3 regions of the Nonomuraea roseola genome follow, and region 3 is predicted to be linked to each of the others. Evidence: riboswitches for the same ligand, from Rfam matches in the RefSeq annotation. Region 3 holds a riboswitch; each other region holds the start of a gene.
What was found. A riboswitch is a leader RNA that binds a small molecule or an ion and turns the genes downstream of it on or off. The one in region 3 is predicted to bind cobalamin.
Positions count from the first base shown of each region.

Region 1 (9,665 bases), on a different contig from region 3:
CTCCGAGCATCCTGAGACGCCGGTTAAGGTGAGTGCTTTCCCGCCTGATTCTTCCCCCGGAGTCCGCATATGCCGCTGTTCGATGCGATGCTGCAGGTTTTCGTGACCCTGAACGGGATCTCCACGAGCCCCTTCGTTCTCATCCTGCTCGCGTTCGCGGGCGCCTTCCTCGGGGCGAAGGTCGTGGAAGTCATCCCCTACACCCGGCGGATCATCGAGCGTCGTGAGGCTCAGGCGGCGGAGCGGCAGTAGCCACTGCGCTCGACCACGCCAGCTTGGCGGCCCCCGCCAGAGCGGCCTGCACTCCCAGCTTCGAGCGGCGGATCTCGACGGCCCTGACGAAGGCGAAGCCCGCCAGCTCGTCCATCGCCCGCTCCAGCGGGTCGAACAGCACGGGGCCCGCGTTGGCGACGCCGCCGCCGATCACCACATGAGTGACCTCGATGGCGGCGGCCGTAGAGACGATCATCGCGGCCAGCGCGCGGGCGCCTCTCTCGAAGGCGGCCCGAGCCACGGGGTTCCCCGAGGCCGCGTCCCTGGCCAGCATCGCGCCGTCCGGCGAGGGGCCCGCCGCCCAGCCGTTGGCCAGGGCCCATCGGACCAGGTTGGGCCCGCTGGCGTAGCTCTCCACGCACCCCCTGCTGCCGCAGGGGCACGGGTCGCCGTCGGGATTGACGGTCATGTGACCGACATGTCCGGCGTTGCCCGTGGGGCCGAGGAGCGGCGCGCCGCCGATCACCAGGCCGCCGCCGATGCCGGTGGACACCACGATGCCCAGCATGGACGCGCTCTCGCCGCCCATGCCCAGCCAGTGCTCGCCCAGCGCGAAGCACTGGGCGTCGCCCGCGAGCACGGTGGGCAGGCCGGTCAGCTCCCGCACCCGCTCACGCAGCGGGAAGTCCCGCCAGCTGGTGATGTTGACGGGGCTCACCGTGCCTGAGGCGAGGTTGAGCGGGCCCGCGCAGCCGATGCCGACCGCGAAGGGAGCCGGGCCGTCGGCGACGACCTCGGTGATGAGCAGGGCGAGGGCGCCGAAGACGTCCTCGCGCGGGGTGGGCACGGTGGAGGAGCGCAGGACGGCGCCCGACCGGTCGACGAGGGCCGCGGCGAGCTTGGTGCCGCCGATGTCAATGGCGAGTACGTGAGTCATCAGTGCTTGTGGTGGTTGTCGGGCTGGCGGGGGTCGCCAGGATGTTCGAGGCCGTGGACGAGCCGCACGCGGGTGGCGCGCTGCACGTCGAGCCATTGGACGAACGCCCGCCTCCTGGCGGCGGTCACGAGAGCGGTGGGTTCCGGAGCCGTGGACTGCGGCCCTCCGGATTCCAGAGCGGTGGACTTCGAAGCGGCGGGCCCGAGGGCCGTGGGCTCCGGGGCGGTGGGCGCGGGTTCGGCGAGGGCGACGTGCCAGCCGAGGGCGTCGCGGACGGGTCCTGCGAGCGTGCCGTACGGCGTGCCGCGCACCGCCTGCGCGATCGCCGACGGCAGCGAGCCGAGCGGGATCGCGCCGAGGGGCTCCAGGTCGGCCGGTGTCGCGGCCGCCGCCTCCGCCAGGTCGGCGAAGAGGGCGTGCCGTACCCGGTGGAGCGCAGGGGCGGGCGGAGGAGGGGCGGACGACCAGGCGGAGGGCACCTCGGCGGAGGCGGTCACGGCCTGGTGGACGGCCCGCACCCACGGGCTGCCGTTGTAGGCGGCGGCGTTGATGGAGCCGAGCTCGACGGCGGCGAGCCGGTCGAGCGGCGGACCCTCCAGCGGCGCGAGCCCTCTGGACAGCGCCTCCCGCTCGCACAGCACCTCGGTCAGGATCACCTGGGTGACCCAGCGGGCCATCTGGCGCTCCTCCGAACTGCCGGGGACGGGCAGGGCGGCGTGGAGCGGGCCCTGCCTCAGGTCGCGGAGCCGGGTGTCCAGGACGTCGTGGGGGACGGCCTGGCCGTCGACGAGCCCGATCATCGGGTGACCTCCAGGGTGACGGCGGGAGCGTACTGGCAGCGGCCGAACCACATGACCTTGGCAAGCGCCCACGAGCGGAGTTCGGCGGCGTCGGCGGGGACCGTGACGGGGAAGCGAATCTCCGCCTCGGAGCCTGGCGCGACGGTGAACGCCTGGATGACCGAGGGGAGCAGCTCCCACGTCCCGTAGGGAGATGCCAGCTGGGCCTCGCCCCTGATGGTTCCTGCCGTGGTGTTCGCCAGCCGTACGACCAGGGCGGTCGTGTCGCCGGGACGCAGGGAGAGCGACTCGGTGACGGGGGTGACGGTCAGCCCCGTGGGCAGGGCCTGCGCGCTCTCGGCGCCCTGGGCGGCCACGCCGTCCTCGGGGACGGTCGCGATCGGCGCGGGCAGCTCGGGGGCGTCGCCGAGGGCGACCGTGACGACGTCCTCGACGAGCTGCCCTTCCGTCTCGGTGCGGACGGCGACGAAGTGGAGGCCGTCTCCCGCTCCAGGCTCGGAGGTGACGGTGACAGGGAAGCGGACGTGGCCCCCTGGTTCGAGGCGGAACACGCGCCGCGCGGGGGCGGCGCTCCAGCCGTCGGGCAGGTCCACGGTGACCACGCCCTCGTGGGCGGTGTCGACCAGGTGGGAGGAGAGCACGACGTCCAGCTCGAACGGCTCGCGCGAGGTGACCAGGCCGGGAGAGGCGGCGATGCTCACGGGCAGGTAGCCGAGCGGCGCGGGGCCCTTGTTGTGCAGCCAGTAGCGGCTGTGAACGGGCTGGGCGAGCTCGGCGGTCATGCCCAGCTCCTCGCCCTCCGCGTGGAGCGGCGCGGGCGTCAGGAAGGTGGCGACCTCGGAGCCCGCGAGCCGCAGCTCTTCAGGGTCGGCGGGCTCGCCGGGCGTCTCGAGCAGGTCGGACGTGGTCAGGCCGCCGAGGTCGAGCACGGGCGAGTGCAGCGCCGCGCTCGTGCCCAGCCCCGTGGACTCGGCGAGCCTGATCGTCACACCGTCGCCACCGCCCTTCGTGCCGTGCGCCAGCGGGTTGCCCGTGGCCTTGACCGTGCTGAACAGCACCTCGCGCGGCGGGTCCGCGCGCAGCAACGAGTGCGAAGGCGGCAGGTCGCCGTCCTGCGCGGAGACCACGCGCGGCAGCAGCGGGGTGATGAACTCCTGCCCTGCCGAGGGGAGCGCGAGCGCGCGCCAGTCGCCGTCGCCTGCCGCCAGCGCGTAGGAGAACTCGTGCGTCCAGTGCTGGAGCTGGAATCCGGACCCGTCAGGCGTCGTACGGCGCGGCGGGTCCACCCACACCCCCGAGGGCCACCCCGTGCACGACCGCATCAGCGACAGGTGCAGCGCCCCCGAGGGATCGACGGCGAAGCCAGGCAGGCCGTAGGTGAGCAGTGCGACCGTCCTGTCCTCCAGCACCTCCTCGCCCAGCGGGCAGGTGGCGTGGATGACCGCGCCGTCCAGCAGCGGGTCGCCTGGGTCGGCCACGATCAGCGCGGGCAGCGCACGCACGTCGCGCAGGTCGGCGCTGGGCCGCCACACCTCGGCCAGCGGACGCTCCGCGGGCACCCACACCCTGCTCGCGCCCGATTTCAGCGCGTCGAGGTAGGCGGGGTCACTGCGCGCGAGCAGCTCGGCGGCCAGCGGGTTCACGTCGGGCCCGCCCAGGACGATCCGGACGTCGGGCAGGTTGGAGTCGACGGCGAGCCAGCCGTACCTGCTGCCCGACGCCGTCGAGGTGGTCGCGGTGACGCCGACCCTGGCCAGCGCCACGACCAGGTCGCGGGCCTCGGGAGCCGCGGCTTCGGAGGCGGCGACGATCTCGGCCACGCCGATCGCCCGCGCCCCCTCGCCGCCGAGATCCACCCTGGCGGTGGAGGACAGGCCGAACCACGTGTTGGCCGGGTTGTCCAGTGTCCAGGGATGCTCGGCCGCGTCGGCGTCGGGCAGCGCGAAGCCCCTGCCCACGACCGCGCCGGCCACGTCGGAGACGGGAAGCGCGCCGGGGACGTGGGCGGGGAAGCGCACGCGCAGCAGCCGGTCGGCGCCCGAGTAGTCGAGGACGCGGGTGGCGAACTCGACCCTGTCGGCGACGAGCGTGACGGTCTGCTCGTAGGTGAGCTCGCCGAGCGTTCCGGTGACGACCAGGCGAGCGCCGAGCGGGCTGGTCTGCGCCCTGACCACGGCGGTGGTGTCGCCCGAGGCGGTGACGCGGCCGGTGGGCATCAGGTGCCATGGGCCCTCGCCCATGTCGGGGTGCTGGGGGTACTCGTCGTACAGGCGCAGCTCGTTGCCGAGCCCGGTGAGGAGCTCGCGCCCTTCCCGCAGGACGGAGGTGAGGGCGCCGCCCCGCGCGGGGTCGGCGGTGAGTCGCCACAGGTCGTTCTCGATGGTGTGGCCCTCGACGGAGGCCCAGCCCTCGGCCTCTCCCTCGACGACAGGGAAGCTCCTCCAGCCCATGGACGGCACGTCCTTCGCCAGGAAAACCTGCGTGCCCTCCTCGGTGACCGAAGGGGCGTCGACGCGCAGCCCAGGCTCCAGCCGCACGCGGACCACGCCGTCGCGGGCGAAGGAGAGCGTGTTGGCGACCACCACGGCACGGCCGTCGGCCTCCACCCGCGCCACGAGCGCGTCGAGGGCCCTGTCGCGGGCGTCCGCGGCCAGGTCGTAGGCCTCGCGCCAGCCGGTGAGCAGGTCGAGGTAGACCTGGTCGGACTCCGAGCCGGTGATCGCGTCGTGGTGCGCGCCGTAGGCCAGCTGGCGCCACACCTTGTCCATCGCCACGTGCGGGTAGCGGCCAAGGCCGAGCAGCGACGCGAAGGCGGCCAGCCGCTCGGCGTCGAGCGCCGCCACCTCGGCGGCGCGCTGGGCCTGCTTGGTGTCGATGTAGGAGACGTCCTTGCCGGTGTAGACCGGGTTCATGTCGCGCGTCTGGGGGCTGAAGGCGCTGGTCTCGGCGTGGACCGCGGCGAAGAAGTCGTGCGGCACCGCGCACACGAACCGCGGCCAGACGTAGCGCTCGGCCCATGACCGGTGGATCTCGGTGACCCACTTGTTCGGCGGGGTGTAGTCGGTGCCGACGGGCAGCAGGACGTTCCTGGTCGCCGCGACCGGCTTCAGCGCCCTGAACAGCTCGTGGACCGCCCGGCTCGCCTCCTCCAGCGTCGCGGAGGAGTCCATCCACCAGCCCGCCGAGTAGTGGGCGGGCATGTAGTGCGTCACGACGCCGAGACCCGAGGGGGAGATCCACTCGAACTCGCTGGGGAACTGCATGAGCGTGGCGTCGTCGTGCGCCTGCCCGAAGTTCTTGTTGATCGGGCCCCACTGGTGGAAGGGGCCGCGGGCCCACGCGCTGCCGGTCAGTCCGGCCGCCGCGAGGTAGCCGGGGAACTGCGGGTCGTGGCCGAACGAGTCGAGCTGCCAGGCGGTGCGGGGGAGGCCGCCGAGGATGTCGCGCTGGTAGCCGATGCCGTAGACGATGTTGCGGATCGTGGTCTCGGCGCCGGTCAGGTTGGTGTTGGGCTCGTTGTAGGTGCCGCCCATCAGCTCGACCCTGCCCTCGGCCATGAGGCGGCGCAGGTCTGCCCTGCGCTCGGGATGGAGGTCGAAGAACGGCTTGAGGTAGTCGATCTCGGCGAGCACGAACTTGTAGTCGGGGTCGCGCTCGGCCAGCGCCAGGTGCGCCTCGACCAGCGCGAAAGCGTTGCCCTCCCACAGCGGCCTGGTGGTGGCGTCGCCGGAGAGGAACTCCCACGGGCTGGTGTAGGCCGCCTGCGTGTTCCACCACACGGGGTCGTAGTGGAAGTGCGACACCATGTGCATCGTCCAGCCCGGCTCCTCGACCGTGACGTCCACGGTGAGAGTGTTGTCACCCGCGGAGACGGCGCACGGCACCGTCGAGCCCACGGGGGCGCTCACCGTCAGCGGTACCTCGACGACGACGGTCGCGTTCCCTCCCGGCACCACCGCGCGCCCCGCCACGGCCACCCCGTCGCCGCGCACCACCACCTCGGCCTCGCGCTCGCCCTGCTCGGCGGTGACGCGCAACACCTGATGGGGCCGCGCCTCCGTCCCCACGAACAGGTCGGTCGACTCGGCTGACAACAGACGTGCGGGCACTGACTCTCCCTTGGGGGCGGGGCTCTGTCGCCGTCACACTAGGTCTTCGAAAGATCAATGGCAACGTTGTCATAGGGGCCGCCGATGTTGACGAGATCCGGAGGAAGAGATACGTTCCGGGAGATTTCGCGGCGAATCAGGGGAAATCCGGTGAGATGCCGGTGCGGACGCGCCACTGTATCCGGGGCCACAACCTCGGGAGCCAGGTCACCTGACCGCTGCGACCTCACCTAGCGGGACGCGTCATCCCTGAGGAGGCTTTACATGAGTGGTCTGTCCACGTCTGCGAACCCGATTCCGCTCCACCGTCTTGCGCGCTGGCTGCTGGCCGTGCCCGTTCTGATGCTGCTCGCCTACCTCGTCCTGATGGACAACGGCGCGATCTCGCAGACCGGTACGTTCCTGCACGAGCTGATGCACGACGGGCGCCACCTGCTCGGCGTGCCGTGCCACTGAGGCCCGGCCGTGATCAGAACCCTGCTGGTCAGGGGGCTGCTCGTCGGGCTGCTCGCGGGACTCGTCGCCGGAGGCTTCGCCTTCTTCGCCGGTGAGCCGCACATCGACAGCGCCATCGCGCTGGAGGAGGCCGCGGCGGCGGCCGCCCCCGGCGACGGCGCGTCGGCCCCGCACTCTCACGACGCAGGGGCGCCGGCGGAGCACGACCACGGCGAGGGAGCCGTGGTCGGCAGGCCGGTGCAGCGCGCCGGGCTCTTCCTCGCGACCGGCCTGTACGGCGTGGCGGTGGGCGGCGTGTTCGCCCTCGCCTTCGCCGGGCTGCGCGGTCGCGTGGGACCCCGCTCCGAGCCCCTGCTGGCGATCGCCGCCGCCGCGACCGCCTTCGGCGCCATCGTCCTCATCCCCTTCCTGAAGTATCCGGCCAACCCGCCCGCGGTGGGCGACCCGGAGACCATCAACGCCAGGACCCTGCTCTACGTCGTGATGGTCGCCGTCGGGCTCGCCTCCGTCGCGATCGGCGTCGCGGCCGCCCGCAGGGTCACCGTCCAGGAGGTGTGGGCGCGCGGCCTGGTCGGCGGCGTGTGCTTCCTGGTCCCCGTGGTGGCCGCGTGGGTGCTGCTGCCCGCCGTGGACGAGGTGCCCTCGGGCTTTCCCGCCTCGCTGCTCTGGGACTTCAGGGTCGCCTCCCTCGGCACCCAGCTGGTCTTCTGGGCGGCCTTCGGCGCGCTGTTCGCGCTGGCGGGCGAGCGCGCGAAGGCGCGGGTCGGCTGACCGGCGTGCTGTTCGTCCGGCACGCCTCGACGCCAGGGATGCGCGGCGCGCGCTTCCCGTCGGGGAGTGAGGGCGCCGACCCGTCGAGCCTGGAGGCGGCGGCGCGCCTCACGGCCTCGCTCAGCTCCTTCGAGACGGGGCTCGCGTTCGTGTCGCCCGCCCGGGCGGCGTGGGAGACGGCGGTGGCGATGGGCTTCGAGCCCGTGGTCGTGGCGGCGCTGGCCGAGCAGGACCACGGCAGGTGGTCCGGCCTGCCGTACGAGGAGGTCGCGGTGCGGGAGCCCGAGTCCTTCGCCCGCTGGCTGGCCGACCGCGACGCCGCGCCGCACGGCGGCGAGTCGCGTGCGGCGGCGGCGGAGAGGGTCGCGCACTGGCTGGACGAGCGGCACGAACAGGAAGGCGACAGCGACGCCGGCCGAAGCGCGAGCGGCGGCGGCAGGGGGAGGGCGGTCGTCGTCTGTGACGTGGGCGCCATCAGGGCCGCGCTCGGTCACGCGCTCAGGGCCGATCCTGCCCTCTTCGACCTCGCACCGCTCTCCCTCACACAGTTGTCCGCCGCCCGCGAGGGGTGGCGGATCGGATACGTCAACCGAAAGGCCGCCTCGTGACCTATCCCTTCAGCGCCGTCGTCGGGCTCGACGATCTCAAGCTGGCGCTGGTGCTCAACGCCGTCTCGCCCCGCGTGGGCGGCGTGCTCGTGAGGGGCGAGAAGGGCACGGCCAAGTCGACCATCGTCAGGGCGCTGGCCGCCCAGCTGCCCGCCGTGGACGTGCTGGCGGGCTGCCGCTTCGCCTGCGACCCGCGGCTGCCCGACCCGCAGTGCCCCGACGGGCCGCACGAGCCCGGCGAGCAGGTCGTCACGAGAGCGGCCGCGCTGGTGGAGCTGCCGGTGGGCGCGTCGGAGGATCGCCTGGTCGGCTCGCTCGACCTGGAGCGGGCGCTGACCGAGGGCGTCAAGGCGTTCGAGCCAGGACTGCTGGCGGCCGCCCACAGGGGCGTCCTCTACGTGGACGAGGTCAACCTCCTGCACGACCACCTCGTGGACCTGCTGCTCGACGCGGCGGCCCTGGGCACCTGCTACGTGGAACGCGAGGCCGTCTCGGTCCGGCACGCGGCCAGGTTCCTGCTGGTCGGCACCATGAACCCGGAGGAGGGCGAGCTGCGTCCCCAGCTCCTCGACCGCTTCGGGCTCACCGTCGAGGTGCGGGCCTCGCGCGACCCCGCCGAGCGGGCCGAGGTGGTACGGCGGCGCATGGCCCACGACGCCGACCCCGACGGGTTCGCGGCGGGATGGACCGCGCAGGAGGCGGCGCTGGCCGAGGGGATCGCGGCGGCGAGGGAGCGGCTGGCCTCGGTGGAGCTGCCGGACGCGAGGCTGCGCCAGATCGCCGAGGTGTGCGCGGCCTTCGAGGTGGACGGGCTGAGGGCCGACCTGGTCACCGCGCACGCGGCGGTGGCGCACGCGGCGTGGCGGGGGGCACCGGTGGTGACCACGGAGGACGTGCGGGTGGCGGCCAGGCTGTCGCTCCCGCACCGGCGCAGGCGCGACCCCTTCGACGCGCCGGGTCTGGACGAGCAGCTGCTGGAGGACCTGCTGGCCAGGACCTCAGATGACGAGAACCCCGGCGACGAGAACCCTGACGACGACGGCCCCGGAGGCTCCCGCCCTTCAGGAGACCCCGACGACGCCCAGGGCACCGACGACTCCCGGGGTACTGAGGGCTCCGAGGGGCCCGAGGGCTCGGACGGTTCGGTCGGGTCGGGCGGGCGCGACGGCTCGGGTGACCGGCGTGGCGCCGACGCCGTCGGATCCGGCGGCGAGGAGGCGCCTTCCCACGACCGAACCTCCCGGGAGGAAGCCTCACGAGGGGAAGCCTCCGGCGAGAGGGACGGGGAAGTGGCGGGCGTGGCGGCGCCGTACAGGGTGCCGTGGCTGAAGGTGCCCGGCCTCGGCGACGGCGCCTCGGGGCGGCGGTCGAGGGCGCGCACCCCGCACGGCCGCACCACCGGCGCGCGCGCTCCCGAGGGCCCGCTCCGCTCGCTCCACCTCACCGCCACGATCGCCGCCGCCGCGCCGTACCAGCGGGAGCGCGGACGCACCGGACCCGGCCTGCTCGTCCGAGGAGAGGACCTGCGCGAGGCGGTGAAGGAGGGCAAGGAGGGCAACCTTGTGCTCTTCGTCGTCGACGCCAGCGGCTCCATGGCCGCCCGCAGGCGGATGACCACCGTCAAGACCGCCGTCATGAGCCTGCTGCTCGACGCCTACCAGCGGCGCGACAAGGTCGGCCTGGTCACCTTCAGGGGCGCCGCCGCCGAGGTGGCGCTCCCTCCGACCTCGTCGGTCGAGGCGGGCGCGGCGCGGCTGCGCGCGCTGCCCAC
Region 1 is NZ_BAAAXC010000015.1:1,657,672-1,667,336, reverse strand. Features, by position in the region: gene ABFX55_RS30775 (hypothetical protein) at 70-252, shown strand; gene ABFX55_RS30770 (ROK family protein) at 212-1,150, opposite strand; gene ABFX55_RS30765 (DUF7158 domain-containing protein) at 1,150-1,950, opposite strand; gene ABFX55_RS30760 (glycoside hydrolase family 38 N-terminal domain-containing protein) at 1,947-6,059, opposite strand; cobalamin riboswitch at 6,164-6,292, shown strand; gene ABFX55_RS30755 (CbtB domain-containing protein) at 6,324-6,515, shown strand; gene ABFX55_RS30750 (CbtA family protein) at 6,525-7,286, shown strand; gene ABFX55_RS30745 (histidine phosphatase family protein) at 7,292-7,894, shown strand; gene ABFX55_RS30740 (magnesium chelatase subunit D family protein) at 7,891-9,665, shown strand, end outside.
Region 1: another riboswitch for cobalamin. It lies ahead of ABFX55_RS30755 (CbtB domain-containing protein); the one in region 3 lies ahead of ABFX55_RS22755 (ribonucleoside-diphosphate reductase subunit alpha).

Region 2 (9,665 bases), on a different contig from region 3:
CGACAGCCCCGCCGACTTGCCCGGCAGCCACTCCAGGTTGCCGTGCTTGCCGACGTGTACCATCGCGTGCGCCCCGAACTCCGCCGACAGCCACCGGTAGGCGGCCAGGTAGTGGTGGCTGGGCGGCAGGTCGGGGTCGTGGTAGATCGCGATCGGGTTCTCGCCGAAACCCCGAGGCGGCTGCACCATCACCACGACGTTGCCCGCCCTGAGCGCGGCCAGGACGATGTCGCCCTCGTGCGTGAACAGCTCGCCAGGCGGCGGGCCCCAGTGCCGCTCCATCGCCTCGCGCAGCTCCTCGGGGAGCGTGGCGTACCACTCGATGTAGGTGGCGGAGGGGATGCGCACGGGGTTGGCGGCCAGTTGCTCCTCCGTCAGCCACTCCTGGTCCTGCCCGCCCGCCGCGATGAGGGCGTGGATCAGCGCGTCGCCGTCCTGGTCTGCCACGCCGGGCAGGCCCTCGCCCAGGTCGTAGCCGGCCTCCGCCAGCCTGGCCAGCAGCTTCACGGTGCTCGCGGGGGTGTCGAGGCCGACCGCGTTGCCGATCCTCGCGTGCTTGGTCGGGTAGGCCGACAGCATCACCACGAGCTTCTTGTCGGCGTTCGGGACGTGCCTGAGCCTCGCATGCCGTACGGCGGTGCCCGCCACGCGGGCCGCGCGCTCGGGATCGGCCACGTAGACGGTCAGGCCGTCCTCGTCCACCTCCTTGAACGAGAACGGCACCGTGATGATCCGGCCGTCGAACTCGGGGATGGCCACCTGCGAGGCGGCGTCCAGCGGGGACAGGCCGTCGTCGTTCTCCTCCCACGCCTGCCTGCTCGTGGTCAGGCAGAGGCCCTGCAGGATGGGGATGTCCAGCTCGGCCAGCGCGCCGACGTCCCACGCCGCGTCGTCGCCTCCGGCTCCCGCGGTCGCCGGCCTGCTGCCCCCTGCCGCCAGTACGGTCACCACCAGCGCGTCGGCCTGTCTCAGCACGGAGAGCAGCTCGGGCTCCGCCGTACGCAGCGAGGAACAGAAGACGGGCAGCGCGCGCCCGCCCGCCTCCTCGATCGCCTCGCAGAGAGCGCGGACGAACGCGGTGTTCCCTGCCAGGTGATGCGCCCGGTAGTAGAGCACCCCCACCACGGGCCGCTCCGCACCGCGCCCCTCGTGGAGGCCGGCGGTGGACCCGCGCTCGTCGCCGGGGTCGGCGGCGGATCGGGGCTCTTCGTCGAGCAGGCCCCACGTCGGCGTCGGTTCGGGTGCGGCGAACCCGTGCCCGGTCAGCAGCACCGTGTCCGACAGGAAGGCGTGCAGCTCGGCCAGGTTGCCTGGGCCGCCGTGGGCGAGGTAGGCGTGCGCCTCGGCACACGTGCCGCCGGTGACCGTGGACAGCTCCATCAGCTCGGCGTCAGGCGCCTGCTCCCCGCCCAGCACCACTACCGGCCTGGGGCCGGCGAGCAGCCGGTCGAGGCCCTCCTCCCACGCCCTGCGCCCGCCGAGCAGCCGCACCACCACCAGGTCGACGCCTTCGACCAGCGCGGGCAGCTCCTCGGGTGTCAGCCGTGCGGGGTTTCCCAGCCGGTACGCGGCGCCACTCGCCCTGGCGCTCAGCAGGTCGGTGTCGGAGGTGGAGAGCAACAGCACCACGCTCTGGGCGTCGGGGGTCGCCTGTGACGGGGTTTCGGGGGTCGCCTCGGGCACGGCGGAACTCCTCCCTCGGGGTCCTCGCCCCGGTCGCGGGTGTCACGAGAGCGGGAGTCTCCTGGCTTCCGGATCGACGCTCACCCCGGCCTTCCCGTCCGTCGCCGGACAGTGGCCTTCGGTGGGGTTCGCTCCCCGGTTACAGTGGCGGGACCGCGCCGGCATCGCACCGGCTTCCTCCGTTCGCCCTCGTCTGCGATCAGCCTAGAGGGTTTTGGACGGGTTACCATCCTCCCCGTGGACATAGCCGACTTTTACGGACATGTGCGCCCTGACGCCTGTCCGGGGGCGCTACAGGTCCACATCGCCGCGGACGGCGCTCTCGCCCGCATCCGCATCCCGGGCGGCGCGCTGTCCGCTACCCAGCTGCGAGAGGTGGCCGACTGCTCCGCCGAGCTGGGCTCGGGCGTCATCGAACTGACCTCCCGCGCCAACCTCCAGCTCAGAGGCCTCCCCTCCACCGCCGCTCCATCGGCGGCGGAAGCGGGGGCGTTCGCCGCTCGGATCGCCGCAGTGGGGCTGCTGCCGTCGGAGACGCACGAGCGGGTGCGCAACATCCTCGCCTCGCCGCTCGCCGGGCGGGTGGACGCGTCTCTGGTGGACGTGCGTCCGCTGGTCACGGCCCTGGACCGGGGGCTGTGCGCGAGTCCTGAGCTGGCCGAGCTGTCGGGCCGGTTCCTCTTCGCCCTCGACGACGGCACGGGCGACCTGCTCCCCATCGGCGCCGACGTGACCTTCCTGGCCACCTCGCCCTCCGGCGGCCTCCTCCACCTCGGAGGGGCGACGGCCGGGATCCCTGTGCTCGTGGACGAGGTGGTCCCTTCGATGCTCGCGGCCGCCTCGGCCTTCCTCGAGCTGTCCGGTGGCACGGCCTGGCGCGTCAGTGACCTACCCGACGGCCCCGCCCTGCTCGCTTCCCGCCTGCAGCCGGCCGCATCGAGGGACGGGGGCGTGTCACCGGGCCGTCTCTCCCGAGAGATCGGGAGCTTACGGGCGCCGGACGCGCGGGTGGTCCCGCAGCGGGACGGCCGGGTCGCCCTGGAGGTGGTGGTCCCGCTGGGACGGCTCTCCGCGGACCAGGCCAGGGCCCTCGCCGACGTGGCCGGCGAGGTGCGGGTCACGCCCTGGCGGACGGCCGTCCTTCCCGACCTCCGTCCCGAGGACGTCGAGCGGGTCGCCGACGAGCTCACCAGGGCGGGGCTGGTCACCGGGCCCGGCACCGCCTGGGCGGGGCTCAGCGCCTGTACCGGGAGTCCCGGGTGCGCCAAGTCGCTCGCCGACGTCCAAGGCGATGCCAGGCGGTGGGCCACCGGCACACGAGAGCCGTCCACGCCGGCCGTCCCCGAGGGTGTCCTCGTTCACTGGGCCGGGTGTGAGCGGCGGTGCGGGCGTCCGAAGGGAGAGGTCGTCGACGTGGTCGCCACCCCGACCGGCTACCGGGTCGGGCATGGCAGGAAGACAGAGAAGACCGAGAAGACAGAGACCAGAGGGGACATGTGAGCGACTACATCCGTGACGGCGCCGAGATCTACCGGCGTTCGTTCGCCACCATCCGTGCGGAGTCCGATCTGAGCGGTCTGCCGCAGGACGTCGCCCAGGTGGCCGTTCGCATGATCCACGCCTGCGGCATGACCGACCTGGTGGCCGACCTCGGCTACTCGGAGAAGGTCGTCGCCGACGCCAGGCGGGCGCTGCGGGACGGCGCGCCCATCCTCTGCGACGCGATGATGGTCGCCTCGGGCGTGACCAGGAGCCGCCTGCCGCGCGACAACGAGGTGGTCTGCACGCTCGGCGATCCGAGCGTCCCCGCGCTGGCGGAGAGCACAGGGACCACGCGCAGCGCGGCGGCGCTGGAGCTGTGGCGCGACAGGCTGGACGGCGCGGTGGTCGCGGTGGGCAACGCGCCGACGGCCCTGTTCAGGTTGCTCGAACTGGTAGAGGAGGGCGCGGGCCGGCCCGCGGCGGTGCTGGGCATCCCGGTGGGCTTCATCGGCGCGGCCGAGTCCAAGCAGGCCCTGGCGAGCAGCGGCCTGGAGTATCTGGTGGTGCACGGCCGCAGGGGCGGCAGTGCGATGGCGGCGGCCGCGGTCAACGCGATCGCCAGTGAGCGAGAGTGAACACGGTGGCGGGACGGCTGTACGGCGTGGGCCTGGGTCCTGGCGATCCCGAGCTGGTGACGGTGAAGGCGGCCAGGCTGATCGGCCAGGCCGACGTGATCGCCTATCACAGCGCCAGGCACGGCAGGAGCATCGCGCGCTCGATCGCGCTGCCGTACATGCGGGAGGGCCAGGCCGAGGAACTGCTGAAGTATCCGCTGACCACGGAGAGCACCGACCATCCCGGCGGCTACCAGGGCGCGCTCGACGACTTCTACGCCGAGTGCGCCGACCGGCTGGCGGCTCATCTCGACGCGGGCAGGGACGTGGTGGTGCTGTGCGAGGGTGATCCGCTCTTCTACGGCTCCTACATGCACATGCACAAGCGGCTGGCCCATCGCTACGAGACCGAGGTGGTGCCGGGGGTCACGTCGGTGGCGGGGGCCGCCGCGGTGCTGGGGCGTCCGCTGGTGGAGCACGAGGAGACGCTGACCGTCCTGCCCGGCACGCTTCCCGCCGAGGTGATCGCCGAGAAGCTGAGGAGCGCGGACTCGGTGGCGGTGCTCAAGCTGGGGCGGACGTTCGAGAAGGTCAGGGACGCCCTGGCGGAGGCCGGACGGCTCGACGAGGCCTGGTACGTCGAGCGGGCGACCACGGCGAACCAGCGGATCGAGCGCCTCAAGGATGTGGATCCGGCCAGCGTTCCCTACTTCTCCCTGGCGATGCTGCCCAGCGGCAGCAGGCGCGCCGACCTGCCGGCGCTCTCCGCGGACGGCACGCGCGACGAGCCGCGCCTTTCCGCAGGTCGCGACGGAACGTCGGGGCTTTTCACGGGTCGCGACGAGGGGCGTGGCGAGGGGGACTGGGTGGGGGTGGCCGTGGTCGGGCTCGGGCCCGCCGGCGAGGAGTGGCTCACCCCCGAGGCCCGGCAGGTGCTGGCCGAGGCGACCGACCTGGTCGGTTACGGCCCCTACGTGGACAGGGTGCCGCAGCGGCCTGGCCAGATCCGGCACCGCACCGACAACAGGGTCGAGGCGGAGCGCGCGGCGCACGCTCTGTCGCTGGCCGGCGAAGGCCGCAGGGTGGCCGTCGTCTCCTCGGGCGACCCCGGCGTCTTCGCGATGGCGAGCGCCGTGCTGGAGGCGGCGGAGGACTTTCCCGGCGTCCCTGTGCGGATCGTCCCCGGGCTGACGGCCGCGCACGCCGTGGCGAGCAGGGCGGGCGCGCCGCTCGGGCACGACTACTGCGTCATCTCCCTGTCCGACCTGCTCAAGCCGTGGGAGGTGGTGGCCGACCGGCTGCGCGCCGCCGCGATGGCGGACCTGGTGCTGGCGATCTACAACCCCGCCTCGCGCAGCCGTACCTGGCAGGTGGGAGCCGCCCGCGACCTGCTCATGGAGCACCGCGACCCGGCCACCCCCGTGGTGATCGGCCGCGACGTCGGAGGCCCGCAGGAGACGATCACCGTCACCACGCTCGGCGAGCTGGACCCCGCGCAGGTGGACATGCGCTGCCTGCTCATCATCGGCTCCTCCACCACCCGTGCGACGGACGGCGGCACCGTCTACACCCCGCGTCGCTACCCGGCGTGAACCCCCGGAATCCCGAGGCGCTCCACGGGGTGGAACCTCGGAATCCCGAGGCGCTCCCCGGCGTGCGCTCCCGGAACCTGCTACACCGCGTGGACCCACGCCGCGGCGGCCGCCAGGGATTCCACGGCCACCGGGCCCTCGGGGAGCGGCGGTCTGCGGACCACGACCACCGGCAGTCCCGCCTCCTCGAAGGCGTCGAGCTTGGCGACCGTCAGCGAGCCGCCGCTGTCCTTGGTGACCAGCACGTCGAGCCCGTGAGCGCGGATCAGCTCCCGCTCACCCTCGACCGTGTACGGCCCGCGCGCCAGCAGTATCAGGAAATTTCCGGGAATGGGCGGCTCGGGGGGATCGACCGACCTGGCCAGGAACCACAGGTCGGTCAGCCCGGCGAACACCGGCATGCTCCGCCGTCCCGTCGTCAGGAACACCCTGCTGCCCATCGAGGGCAGCAGGCGCGCGGCCTCCTCCAGGGAGTCGGCCTGCCGCCATCCCGGTCTGTGCGCCCATCCCGGCCGCCGCAGCACCAGCAAGGGCGTCCCGGTGGTACCGCAGGCTTCCACGGCCGAGGCGGTCATCCTGGCCGCGAAGGGATGCGTGGCGTCCACGACCGCGTCGATCCGCTCGGCGGACAGCCACGCCGCCAGCCCCTCGGCCCCGCCGAACCCGCCGACATGGACCTCGCCCACCGGCAGCCGGGGATCGCGCACCCGTCCCGCCAGCGACGACACCACGTGGACCCGTCCGGAGAGCTCCGCCGCGAGGGCGCGCGCCTCCGCCGTTCCACCCAGGATCAGAACCCTCCGCATTCGTCCCCCATCCTCGAAGCATGACCACGCCACTGCGTCACGGCTGGACCACCGGCGCCTGCGCGACCGCCGCGACGGCGGCCGCGTACACGGCGCTGCTCACCGGCGACTTCCCCGACCCTGTGACGATCACCCTGCCCAAGGGGCAGCGTCCGGCGTTCGCGCTGGCCAGGGAGTCGCTCGGCGACGGCTTCGCCTCGGCCTCGGTGGTCAAGGACGCGGGCGACGACCCCGACGTGACGCACGGCGCGCTGATCACCTCGACCGTACGGCAGGCCGCCCCCGGCACCGGCATCACGTTCACGGCAGGCCGGGGCGTGGGCACGGTCACCAAGCCTGGCCTGCCCCTGGAGGTGGGGGAGCCCGCCATCAACCCGGTGCCCCGCCGCATGATGGCCGAGCACATCGCGGCCATCGGCGGCCACGGCGACGTCGTCGTGGAGATCTCCGTCGAACACGGTGAGGAGCTGGCCAAGCGCACCTGGAATCCCAGGCTCGGCATCCTGGGCGGGCTGTCGATCCTCGGGACGACGGGCATCGTCGTGCCGTATTCGTGCTCGGCCTGGATCGACAGCATCCGCAGGGGCGTGGACGTGGCCATCGCCGCAGGCCGTACGCACGTGGCGGGGTGCACGGGCAGCACCTCCGAGCGCGTGGCGGCCGAGCTGTACGGCCTGCCCGACGACGCGCTGCTCGACATGGGCGACTTCGCGGGGGCGGTGCTGAAGTACCTGCGCCGCCACCCCGTGCCCAGGCTGACGATCGCGGGCGGCGTGGGAAAGCTGTCCAAGCTCGCCGACGGCCACCTCGACCTGCACTCGGGCCGCTCGCAGGTGAACCTGGGCCTGCTGGCGGGGCTGGTCGCCGCGCCGGAGCTGGCCGAGCGCATCAGGGGCGCCAACACCGCCCTGCACGCGCTGCGCCTGGCCCAGGAGGCGGGCGAGCCGCTGGGCGACCTGGTGGCCGAGCGGGCCCACGCCACCGCGGCGGGCGTGCTGCGCGGCGCGCCCGTCGAGGTGGACGTCGTGGTGATCGACAGAGCGGGGGCGATCGTGGGCCGTCACGGCTGACGGCATCGCTCGGCGGAGTAGAGGTGGCTGTCGGGGAACTGCGTGGCGGTCAGCACCCTGCCCACGACGATCACCGCGGTCCTGACCACGCCCGCCTCGCTCACCTTGGCGGCGATGTCGGCGAGCGTGCCCCTGATGACCAGCTCGTCCTCGCGGCTGGCCCTGGCCACGACCGCCACGGGACACTCGGCCCCGTAACCGGGCACGAGCTCCTGCGCCACCTGCGCGATCCGCTGGACGGCCAGGTGCAGCACCATCGTGGCACCGCTCGCCGAGAGCGTCGCCAGGTCCTCTCCCCGCGGCATCGGGGTGGCCCGTGCCGACGTGCGGGTCAGGATGATCGTCTGCCCGACGCCTGGCACGGTCAGCTCCCTGCCCAGCGTCGCCGCGGCGGCGGCGAACGCGGGCACCCCTGGCACCACCTCGTACGGCACGCCGAGCGCGTCCAGCCGCCGCATCTGCTCGGCCATCGCGCTGAACACCGAAGGGTCGCCGGAGTGCAGCCTGGCCACGTCCAGCCCCTCGGCGTGCGCGGCGGCGAGCTCGGCGACGATCTCGTCGAGCGTGAGGTTCGCCGTGTCGACCAGGCGGGCGCCCTGCGGGCACGACTCCAGCAGTTCGCCGGGCACCAGCGAACCCGCGTACAGGCACACGGGCGAGGACTCGATCAGCCGCAGGCCGCGCAGCGTGATGAGGTCGGCCGCGCCGGGGCCCGCGCCGATGAAGTGGACGGTCACGTGCGGCTCTCCTTGGTCGCTGTCCAGATGGTCACCGGCATCATGCTCCGCCAGCCGGTGAAGCCGCCCACGGGGGCGGCCCTGCTGACCGACAGGCGGACCAGGTCGCCGCCGTGCCTGCCGTACCAGCCGGTCAGGACGGACTCCGACTCCAGCGTGACGGCGTTGGCCACCAGCCTCCCGCCCCGCGGCAGGGCGGCCCAGCAGGTCTCGAGCAGTCCGGGGACGGTCGCGCCGCCGCCGACGAACACCGCCGAGGGCGTCGGCAGTCCCTCCAGCGCCTCGGGCGCCCTGCCCGTGACCACCCGCAGGCCGGGCACGCCGAGCGCGGCGGCGTTGCGCGCGATCCTGGCCGCGCGCTCCTGACGGCTCTCCACCGCGACCGCCCGGCACGACGGGTGGGTGCGCATCCACTCGATCGCCACGCTCCCCGCGCCCGCGCCGACGTCCCACAGCGACTGGCCGGGCAGCGGCGCGAGACGCGCCAGGCTGACCGCGCGCACCTCGCGCTTGGTGAGCTGCCCGTCGTGCTCGAAGGCGTCGTCGGGCAGCCCCGGCACCAGTGGCAGCGGCACGGTGCCCTGGTCGGCCACGCACTCGACGGCGACCACGTTCAGTTCTTCGCCCTTCGCCTCCCACGCGGCGGCGAGGCCCGTCACTCGTGACTCCTCCGCCGAGCCGAGCCGTGACAGCACGTGCAGGACGCTCGCGCCGTAGCCGTGCTCTCTCAGCACCTCCGCCACCTGGGCGGGGCCCTCTCCGTCGGCCGTGAGCACCAGCAGCCTGCGCCCCGGCAGTACGGCGGCGCGCAGCGCGTCGAGCGGACGGCCGACGAGGCTGACGACCGGCGTCTCCTCGACGGGCCATGCCAGCCGCGCGCAGGCCAGCGAGAGGCTGGAGGGATGCGGCAGGATCCGCAGGTTCTCGGGGCCGACCGTCCGGGCCAGCGTCGCGCCGATGCCGAAGAACATCGGATCGCCGCTGGCCAGCACGCAGGTGCCCGGCTCGGAGACGAGATCGGGCAGCGAAGGCAGCAGCGGCGAGGGCCAGCGCGCCTTCCTGGCGCCGGTGCAGGGCACGAGGTCGAGCTGGCGGGCCGAGCCGACCAGCACGGCCGCCTCGGAGATCGCCTGCCTCGCGGCGGGCGGGAGGCCGTCCCAGCCGTCGGCGCCTATGCCGACGACGGTGATCACACGTTGCCCAGCGTGTTCGTGATGGTGATCTCGATCACCACCCGGTCCGGGTTGGGACGCGGCGGCTTGTAGCGGGTGGTGTAGCGGGCCTCGGCGTCGGCGACCTGGTCGGGCTCGGTGCGCAGCACGGCCGTCCCTTCGAGGGTGGACCAGCGCCGCCCGTCGACCTGGCAGAGCGCGACCAGCGCGCCGCCGGCGACCAGGCGGGCCTTGTGGGAGCGACCCGACGTGATGACCCTGGCGATCCCCGCCTCCAGGTCGAGCGTCGCGCCCACCGGCACCACATGGGGCGTGCCGTCGGGGCGGACCGTGGTCAGCGTGCACAGGTGCCGCTCCCGCCAGAATGCGGCGAACTCCGCTCCCCGCGCGGCCAGATCCACCTTCGCCCCTTCCGTCCGTTTCTCGTGCACGGGCCAGCGTAGCGACCGGCCCACGGGGACGTTCTGGAAGGATGGGGGACATGAGCGCAGTGAAACTCGACGGCAAGG
Region 2 is NZ_BAAAXC010000015.1:1,643,678-1,653,342, reverse strand. Features, by position in the region: gene cobN (cobaltochelatase subunit CobN) at 1-1,629, opposite strand, end outside; cobalamin riboswitch at 1,738-1,863, opposite strand; gene ABFX55_RS30720 (precorrin-3B synthase) at 1,921-3,183, shown strand; gene ABFX55_RS30715 (precorrin-8X methylmutase) at 3,180-3,800, shown strand; gene ABFX55_RS30710 (precorrin-2 C(20)-methyltransferase) at 3,806-5,371, shown strand; gene ABFX55_RS30705 (cobalt-precorrin-6A reductase) at 5,452-6,177, opposite strand; gene ABFX55_RS30700 (cobalt-precorrin-5B (C(1))-methyltransferase) at 6,198-7,247, shown strand; gene cobM (precorrin-4 C(11)-methyltransferase) at 7,238-7,984, opposite strand; gene cbiE (precorrin-6y C5,15-methyltransferase (decarboxylating) subunit CbiE) at 7,981-9,177, opposite strand; gene ABFX55_RS30685 (pyridoxamine 5'-phosphate oxidase family protein) at 9,174-9,557, opposite strand; gene ABFX55_RS30680 (bifunctional methylenetetrahydrofolate dehydrogenase/methenyltetrahydrofolate cyclohydrolase) at 9,638-9,665, shown strand, end outside.
Region 2: another riboswitch for cobalamin. It lies ahead of cobN (cobaltochelatase subunit CobN); the one in region 3 lies ahead of ABFX55_RS22755 (ribonucleoside-diphosphate reductase subunit alpha).

Region 3 (9,665 bases):
CGCTTGAAGACGTTCGACACCTGCGGCTCGATGCACTCGTAGCAGCCCGCGATCGAGGCGATCGTCGCGGTGGGCGCGATGGCGACCATCAGGGAGTTGCGCAGCCCGGTCCTGTCGATCTTCTCGCGCAGGGCCGTCCACGCGGGCGAGGAGCCGAGGCCGTAGTGGTCGGGGTGCAGCACGCCCGCCGCGGCCCGCGTGTCGCCGTAGGAGGGGTGGCGGCCCCGCTCGACCGCCAGGTCGGCGGAGGTGTCGTAGGCGGCCAGCGCGATCTCCTCGGCGATCCTCGTGGACAGCGCGAGGGCCTCGGGAGAGTCGAAGGGCAGGCGCAGCGAGAAGAAGACGTCGGCCAGGCCCATCACGCCCAGCCCGATCGGCCTCCAGCGCAGGTTGGCGGCCTCGGCCTCGGGCGTCGGATAGAAGCCGAGGTCGATCGTCCTGTCCAGGAAGCGCACCGCGGTCCTGACCGTGGCGCGCAGCCGCGTCCAGTCCATCGACTCCCCTGCCAGGTGGGCGGCGAGGTTGATGGAGCCGAGGTTGCACACGGCGGTCTCGCCGTCGCTGGTGACCTCGAGGATCTCGGTGCAGAGGTTGGACAGGTGGATGACGTTCTCGGGGCGGGCGGTCTGGTTGGAGGCGCGGTTGGCGGCGTCCTTGAAGGTCATCCAGCCGTTGCCGGTCTGGGCGAGCGTGCGCATCATGCGGCCGTAGAGGGTGCGCGCGGGGATCTGGCGGGTGTGCAGGCCCTCGGCCTCCGCGGCCCGGTAGGCGGTGTCGAACGCCTCGCCGTACAGGTCGGTGAGGTGCGGCACGCGCTTCGGGTCGAACAGCGACCACATGGCGTCGGCCTCGACGCGGCGCATGAACTCGTCGGGGACCCAGTTGGCCAGGTTGAGGTTGTGGGCGCGCCTGGCCTCCTCGCCCGTGTTGTCGCGCAGCTCCAGGAACTCCTCGATGTCGGCGTGCCAGGTCTCCAGGTAGACGCACGCGGCGCCCTTGCGGCGGCCGCCCTGGTTGACGGCGGCGACGCTGGAGTCGAGGGTGCGCAGCCACGGCACGATGCCGTTGGAGTGGCCGTTCGTGCCCTTGATCAGGGAGCCGCGGGAGCGGACCCTGGTCCAGGAGATGCCGATGCCCCCCGCGTACTTGGAGAGCCTGGCCACCTGGCCGTACCTCTCGTAGATGCCCTCAAGCTCGTCGCGCGGCGAGTCGAGAAGGAAGCAGGACGACAGCTGCGGACGGCGTGAGCCCGAGTTGAACAGGGTGGGCGAGCTCGGCAGGTACGACAGCGTGGACATCAGCGCATACAGCTCGGCGGCCTCGGCGACGGAGGCGGACAGGCCGCACGCGACGCGCAGCATGAAGTGCTGGGGCCGTTCGAGCACCCGCCTGGTCTCGGGGTGGCGCAGCAGGTAGCGGTCGTAGACGGTGCGCAGGCCGAAGTACTCGAACCGGTCGTCGGCGCTCTCGTCGATCAGCGCGTCCAGCTCGGGTGAGTGAGCGCTCACGAACGCGGCCAGGCCGTCCTGCAGCAGGCCCGCCGCGTGGGTGGCGGCGACCGACTCGGAGAAGGTGCGCACGCCGTGCGTGGCGGCCTCGTCGGCGATCTCCTCGGCCAGGAGCCTGGCGGCGACCTTCGAGTTCTCAGGGTCGGCGATCACCCTGGCGGCGGCCTCCTCGATGGCCAGCCTGCGGTCGACCTCAACGATCTGTGTCACGCTCTCTCCTCGCGAGCTCATCCTCGTGAGGGCAGGCGAGAGCACGCGGGCATGCCGCGTCACCCCCGGGCCCTCCCTCGAGGCCCTGGACAGGTCATACCGCTGGCAGGTCTTCGGACTCGCGGGCGCTGATCACATGCCTACTGGCCGTCGCTTCCATGACGGCGGTCGTTCCCGCTCACCGCTGCGGGGCAGTCCTGGTCTCGCACCAGGTTCCCTTTTGCTCCGCCCCTTTGCGAGGGGGCGAACCAGCGACGTCCAGGATCCTACATCTAGTGGCCGCCGACGCAACCACGCCCACAGGTTGTGTCGAGGAGGCCGAGTTCGCCCAGCACCGTGCGCGTCCTCGCGGTCTCGGATTTGAGCCACACGCCGAAGTCGTCGCCGAGCAGGGGGATCGGCGTCCACCCCTTCACGCGGCACGCCTTCAGCCACCGCTCGGACCTGACGACCTCGTCGAGCAGGTCGACCGCCCTGGCCTTCTCGCGCTCGCCCATCCCGTTCGGCCCGAGCACCGCGCTCCAGTCGGTGAAGTCGACGCGGGCCCCCGACTCCAGCAGCGTGGGCGCGTCGATCCCCTCGATCCGCTCGGCCGACGAGACGGCCAGCACGCGCAACCTGCCCTCGCCGATCCGCTCGCGCCACTGGCCCAGCGGGCCCGCCGCCACACCCGCCTTCCCTGCCAGCAGCGCGTCGGCCGCGTCGGCGCAGGTGGGGTAGCCGGCGTAGTCGAGCACTCTCGCGTCGGCGCCGAGCCCTCGCGCGACCAGCCCGAACAGCAGGTGGTCCGACTCCCCCTGTTTCCTGCCCGCCAGGGCCGTCTCTCCCGGAGAGGCCACCAGGTGCGCGGCGAAGGCGTCGAAGTCGCGAAAGCGGGACTTCCCGGGGACCACCAGCACCTCGACGTCCCCGATGAGCCTGGCCAGCGGGGCGCCCCGCTCGCCGACCCTGTTCATCTCGGCGGCGGCCAGGGCGGGCAGTCCCGTGACGGTGAGCCGGGTGCCGTCCTGCGCCAGGTCGGCGGGGTCGAGCAGGCTGGACAGCGTCTCGGCCACAGGCTCCCACGTGGCGCCCCCCGCCACGAAGAAGAACCTGGGCGCGGGACGGCCCGGCTCGGTGCCGCATCCGGTCAGGCACGCCAGCGCCCCCAGTGCCCCCGCCACGAAGTCCCGACGGCGCATGCGCGCCCTCCCCCGCTTCCGGTCCCGACTGCCCCATACAGCACGTTATCGGTACATCACAGCGAGTTAATCGGCAGGGTGGCCGTTCGGCTCATTCCTCCCGTGCGGGCGGGGTGGGCAGGTCCGCGGGCAGGGCCAGCAGACGCAGGTACAGGGGTCTGGCGCCCGGCGGGACGTCGGTGGCCCTGTGGCTGTACTTCTTCATCAGCGCCAGGTACTCCTCGAAGAACGCCTCCAGCTCCTCCAGCCGCATCCTGCCGAGGCCTCTCGAGACCTTCACCCAGGCCGGATCGGCCTCGTAGGCGGCGGGCAGCAGGTCGAGCAGGATTCCCTTGTCCTCCTCGTACCCGATTCTGTGGAACTCGGCCAGCACGGGACGGTCCTCGGGCGCGAGCTCGGCAGGCAGCGGCAGCCGGATGTCACCGGTCTCCACCCGCCGCCACCACCGCTCACGTCCTGCCGAGCGCTCGGCGATCTCCTCGATGAACCCGTACTTCTCCAGCTGGCGCAGGTGGTAGCTGGTGGTGCCGGTCTTGGCGTCCAGCAGCGAGCCGAGCGTGGTGGAGGTCGCAGGCCCGTGCAGCCCCAGGTGGCGCAGCATGGCCCGGCGCATCGGATGGGCAAGCGCCTTCAGTCTGCCCGGATCATCCAGCACCCACGGCTTGTCATCCTTCATGAGGAGGAGCCTAATACTCCAGAAGGATATCTGCAGAGAAGCCTTTGCCGAGAGATCTCTGCAGACTACTGTCGGCGATATGAAGCGATTCCTGGTAACGATCGCGGCGGCGCTGGTCGCGCTGGCAGCGCCCACGACAGCCGCGCAGGCGGCGCCCGTCCCCGACGGGCTGGTCTCGAAGGAGGTGAGCTTCACCGGCGGCGGCGGGCTCGCCCTGCACGGGACGGTCCTGTCCCCAGACCAGAGCTCGGCCGGCAGGCCCGGCCTCGTCCTGGTCCACGGGGCGGGAACCGGCACGCCCAGGACGAAGCTGATGACCGAGGCCACCGAGTTCGCCAGGCGCGGCCTCAGCGTGCTGGTCTACGACAAGCGGTCGGAGGGCTACTCCCTGTTCGAGCGCTCCTACTCGACACTCGCCGACGACGCGCTCGGCGCGGTCAAGGCGCTGCGCGCCCAGCCGGGCGTCGATCCCGCCAAGGTCGGCGTGTGGGGGCTGAGCGAGGGCGGCTGGGTGGCGCCGCTGGCCGCCGGCCGCTCCTCTGACGTCGCCTTCGTCGTGCTGGTCGGCGCCAACGCGCACCAGCCGCTGCGCCAGCAGGCGTGGGCGGTGTCGGCGGGCTTGAAGAAGGCGGGCGTGTCCGGCCCGCTGGCCGACAGGACCGTGCCGACGATGTACAGGGCGATCGCCGACGGCGGCCTGTTCCCCGAGCCGTGGTTCGATCCGCTGCCGACGCTCGGCCGGGTGCGCCAGCCCGTCCTGGCCGTCTGGGGCACGCACGACCTGCTGACCCCGCCCGCCGAGACACCGCCGCTGATGGCGGGGGCGCTGGCGCGCGGCGGCAACGGGCACGTGACCATGCGCATGTTCGCCGGCGCCGACCACGCCGCCCACCAGAGCCCTGACGGCGGCGTCACCAGGCTCCCCGAACTGGCCCCCGGCTACGCCGACCTGGTCGGCTCATGGGTGAAGCAGGTCGCGGAGGGCAGAGCGCCGCGCACCCAGGACACCGTCCAGGGCCCGCGCGCCAGCCAGGCCTCCTTGACCGTCGAGACCCCGCCGCCGGCTTGGTGGGAGTCGGCTCCCGTCCAGACCGCCGCGCTCGTGCTGTTCGTCGTCGCCTTCCTGGCCTACCCGATCACCGCGCTGGTCCGCAGGATCAGGGGCACCTCCGTGCCGTCGGGAAGGGCGCCTCGCGTGCTGGCCTTCTCCGGCCTCGCCGTCAGCCTGGGCGGATTCGGCTATGTGATGTACCTGCTCATGACGGGCGGCAAGCTGGCCGCGCCCGGCCCCGTCCTGGCGGGGCGGCCGGTGCTCTGGCTGCTGCTGCAGGCGCTGGCCTTCACCGCGGCCGTCGCCACCGTCCTCACCGCGCTCGCCTGGCGGCGCGCGTCCGGCCGCTCCGAGCGGGTACGGCTGGGCGTGCTGGCGGCAGGCGGCGCGGTGATGATCCCGTGGGCCTTCTACTGGGGCCTGCTGCTCCCGTGAGGACCGCAGGCCGCGGGGTCCTACTCGACGGTGACGCTCTTGGCGAGGTTCCTGGGCTTGTCGACGTCGCGCTCCAGCGCGACGGCGGCGTGGTAGGCCAGCAGCTGCAACGGGATCGTGAGCAGGATCGGGTCGAGCTCGATCTCGTTCTTGGGGATCACGATCACGTCGTCGGCCAGCTTGGCGTCGGGCTGCCTGTGCCCCACCATCAGCACCCGCCCGCCGCGCGCCCTGATCTCGCCGAGCGTCGTGAGGTTCTTGTCCAGCAGCTCGTCGTCGGGCACGATCGCGACGGTCGGCATGTCGGGGCCGATCAGCGCGAGCGGTCCGTGCTTGAGCTCGCTGGCGGGGTAGGCCTCGGCGTGGACGTAGGAGATCTCCTTGAGCTTCTGCGCCCCCTCGCGCGCCACCGGGTAGCCGCGCACCCTGCCGACGAACATCATGCTCGGGTGGTCGGCGTACTTCTTGGCCAGTTCGGCGATGCGCTCGCCCTGCTTGAGGATCTGCTCGATCTGGTCGGGCAGCTTGCGCAGGCCCTCGACGATGCGCCTGCCGTCGGAGGGCGACAGGTCGTGCACGCGGCCGAAGTGCAGGGCCAGCAGCGCGAAGGCGATCGCGGTCGAGGTGAACGCCTTGGTCGAGGCCACCGAGACCTCGGGCCCCGCGTGCAGGTAGATGCCGCCGTCGACCTCGCGGGCGATGGCGCTGCCCACGGCGTTGACGATGCCGATGACTCTGCCGCCCTTGCGCTTGATCTCCTGAACGGCCGCGAGCGTGTCGTAGGTCTCGCCCGACTGGCTGATCGCGACGTACAGGGTGTCGGGGTCGATGACGGGGTTGCGGTAGCGGTACTCGCTGGCGGGCTCGGCGTCGGCGGGGATGCGGGCCAGCTCCTCGATGAGCTGGGCGCCGATCTGCCCCGAGTAGTAGGCGCTGCCGCAGCCGATGATCTTCACCCGGCGGAAGGAGCGGGTCTCGCGGGCGTCCATGTTGAGGCCGCCCAGGTGGGCGATGTGGAAGCGCTCGTCGAGACGGCCGCGCAGCGTGCGGGCGATCGACTCGGGCTGCTCGGAGATCTCCTTGAGCAGGTAGTGCTCGTAGCCGCCGGTGTCGTAGTGGCCGGCGTCCCAGTCGACGGTCAGCGGCTCCTTGGCGGTCTCGCGGCCGCCGCTGGCGAAGGTGTGGAAGCCGTCGGCGGTCAGGACCGCCAGCTCGCCGTCCTCCAGGTGGACGACCTGGCGGGTGTAGCGGACCAGCGCGGACACGTCGGAGGCGGCGAACATCTCCTTCTCGCCGAGGCCCAGCACGATCGGGCTGCCGTTGCGGGCGACGACGATCTCCTTGGGCCGCTCGGAGTCGACGACCGCGATGCCGTAGGTGCCGACGATGCTCTTGAGCGCCTTCCTGACCGCCTCCTCGAGGGTCTCGGTCTCGGCGACCGTACGGGCGATCAGGTGCGCGAGCACCTCGGTGTCGGTCTCGGAGACGAACTCCACGCCCTCGGCGACGAGCTTGGCGCGCAGCTCGTCGGCGTTCTCGATGATGCCGTTGTGCACGACGGCGATGCGCTCGTCGGTCGACAGGTGCGGGTGGGCGTTCTCGTCGCTCGGCACGCCGTGGGTGGCCCAGCGGGTGTGCCCGATGCCGAGCGTCCCCTTGAACTTGGCGGGTACGGCCTTGGCCAGGTCAGCCACGCGGCCCTTGACCTTGCGCAGCTTGAGGCCTCTGTTGGACACCACCACACCAGCCGAGTCGTAGCCGCGGTACTCCAGACGCTGGAGTCCCTCCAGCAGGATCGGGGCCGCGTCCTTGGGGCCGACATAGGCGACGATTCCGCACATGCAAGTCTCCTCTGTTTGTCATCCGTAGACGATCCGGCGGAGTTGCCGCAGGGACAACTCCGGGGGCGCCATGCGGCGCGCCGGCAGCTCGGCCGCGATTCTCGGGAAGATCTCGTCGTTGGTGAGGCCACGGGACTTCAGCTCCCCGTGGCGTCGCCGTACGAACTCCTCGACGGTCTCGGAGTAGTACGACAGCACCTCCGCCACCACACGCGCGGCCTCTCCAGGACCGAGCGGACTCGTCCTGGTCAGGTGCGCGATGAGGTCCTCGTGTTGAGGCCGGGCCGTGGACACAGAGGAGGACACTACGCAGGGATCATCAGTCACGCCAACATCCTGCCCGAAATCGGGCAGGATTAGTCGTCTTCGCCGCGACACGCCCCGAGCGATCCTGCCGAATCCGCCGGGGAGGCCGTCGATTCCGGCCGAAACGCAGCTTCAATCGGGAGGATCGGACCAGGACGGCACTACTCTACGTAGCTAACTGATATCGCTACGTAGGGGGATGTCATGCTGCTCTGGGCCGCCGCGGTTCTCGCCGCCAGTGCCGCGGGGGGTCTGCAGGACGACGCCCGAGCCGCGGCCGCGGAGTACGGCGTTCCTGAGAGCGTGCTTCTGGGTGTCTCCTACCTGGAGTCGCGATGGGACTCCCACGGCGGCCGGCCGAGCGTGTCGGGCGGCTACGGCCCGATGCACCTGGTGGACGCGGCCGCCGTACCGAAAGGCGGCCATCACCATGTCGGCGACCCGCGAGGTGACGGCGCGCGGCCGATGCGCATGACCGCTCCCCTGCCGCCCGCGCGGCCCGCCGAGCAGACGCTGCAGCGGGCGGCGCGCCTGACCGGGCTGCCGCCCGACGTGCTGCGGCGCGACAGGGCCGCCAACCTCAGGGGCGGCGCCGCGCTCCTGGCCGACGAGCAGCGCAGGCTCGGCGCCCCGCTCAGCTCCAACCCCGTCGCCTGGCACGGCGCCCTCACCCGCTACGCCAACGCCGGCTTCGCCAACGAGGTGTTCGAGGTGCTGCGCGAGGGCGCGGGACGCAGGACCGACGACGGCTCGCTCGTGCGCCTGCCCGCCACCCCGGTGCCCTCCTTCAGGACGGGCAGGTCCACGGCGGCCGAGTGCCCCTCCGAGCTGGCCTGCGAGTGGATGCCCGCAGCCTACGAACGCACCGGCAAGGGCGACTACGGCAACCACGACAGGCTCGGGTCCAAGCGGCGCGTCGACTACATCGTCATCCACGACACCGAGGGCACCTTCCGCGGCATCCCCACGCTGGTCAAGAACCCCAAGTACGTGAGCTGGCACTACACGATCCGCTCGCGCGACGGCCACGTCGCCCAGCACGTCCGCACCAACGACGTGGCCTGGCACGCCGGCAACTGGGACGTCAACTCCCGCTCGATCGGCATCGAGCACGAGGGCTACCTGGCCAAGGGCGGCACCTGGTACACCGAGGCGATGTACCGCTCCTCGGCCGACCTGGTGCGCTACCTGGCCGACAAGTACGGCGTGCCGCTGGACAGGGCGCACGTCATCGGCCACGACAACGTGCCGGGCACCACCGCCAAGACCGTGCCCGGCATGCACGAGGACCCGGGGCCCTACTGGGACTGGGCGCGCTTCTTCGCCCTCATGGACGCTCCCATCCAGGGCGACGGCGAGGGTGGGGGCGAGGGCGAGGGAGAAGGCGAGGGCACGTCGGTGATCATCAATCCCGACTACGCGAACCACCAGCCCACCTTCACCGGCTGCGTGAGCAAGACCTCCGCCAAGCTCTGCAAGCCGCAGGGGGCCGCCAGCGTCTGGCTGCACACCGAGCCCCGCTCCGACGCGGCCCTGGTCGACGACGCGGGCAAGCGCCCCGGTGCCGGCTCCACCTTCAGCGTCTACGACCACAGCGCCCGCGCCACCGCCGGACAGCGCTACGCCCTCGCGGGCACCAGCGGCGAGTGGACGGCCATCTGGTACCTCGGCCAGAAGGCGTGGTTCCAGAACCCGCCCTCCAGCCCCACCGCGGTCCGCGCGAACGGTCCGCTGGTCACGCCCATCAAGGACAAGGTCAAGGTGTACGGCAGGGCCTACCCCGAGAGGTCGGCCTACCCCTCGGGCGTGCGCTACCAGGAGCACGCCCCGCTGCCCTACACCCTGCGCAAGGGCCAGTACTACTCCCTCGCCCAGACGCTGAAGGGCTCCTATCTGGCGGCGGGCTCCTACAACCCGGCCAAGCACGTCACGGTGCGGGGGAAGCTGCGCTACCACCAGATCCAGCTGGGGCACAGGGTCATGTTCGTCAGGGCCGACGACGTCCGGGTGATCTCCTGAGAATCGCGCCTTCCATGCGCACACGCACTCCCGAGAGGCGATATTGTTTTCCCGTGGCCGGTGAGCACCTCGCCGGAACGCACGCGGAAGTGGCTCAGTGGTAGAGCATCACCTTGCCAAGGTGAGGGTCGCGGGTTCGAATCCCGTCTTCCGCTCGGAGACGATCTCCTGGTGGAGTGGCCGAGAGGCGAGGCAGCGGCCTGCAAAGCCGTCTACACGGGTTCAAATCCCGTCTCCACCTCGGTGCGTGACGCGGAACCTTCAGGATCCGCTAAAGTAGTGTGAGCGCCATGCGGAAGTGGCTCAGTGGTAGAGCATCACCTTGCCAAGGTGAGGGTCGCGGGTTCGAATCCCGTCTTCCGCTCTGAGTTTTACCAACTCAATACGGACGATTAGCTCAGCGGGAGAGCGCTTCCCTGACACGGAAGAGGTCACTGG
Region 3 is NZ_BAAAXC010000014.1:926,168-935,832, forward strand. Features, by position in the region: gene ABFX55_RS22755 (ribonucleoside-diphosphate reductase subunit alpha) at 1-1,718, opposite strand, end outside; cobalamin riboswitch at 1,806-1,986, opposite strand; gene ABFX55_RS22760 (tripartite tricarboxylate transporter substrate-binding protein) at 1,991-2,899, opposite strand; gene ABFX55_RS22765 (ArsR/SmtB family transcription factor) at 2,991-3,575, opposite strand; gene ABFX55_RS22770 (alpha/beta hydrolase family protein) at 3,655-5,061, shown strand; gene glmS (glutamine--fructose-6-phosphate transaminase (isomerizing)) at 5,082-6,902, opposite strand; gene ABFX55_RS22780 (hypothetical protein) at 6,921-7,196, opposite strand; gene ABFX55_RS22785 (N-acetylmuramoyl-L-alanine amidase) at 7,413-9,227, shown strand; tRNA gene ABFX55_RS22790 (tRNA-Gly) at 9,311-9,382, shown strand; tRNA gene ABFX55_RS22795 (tRNA-Cys) at 9,398-9,468, shown strand; tRNA gene ABFX55_RS22800 (tRNA-Gly) at 9,520-9,591, shown strand; tRNA gene ABFX55_RS22805 (tRNA-Val) at 9,614-9,665, shown strand, end outside.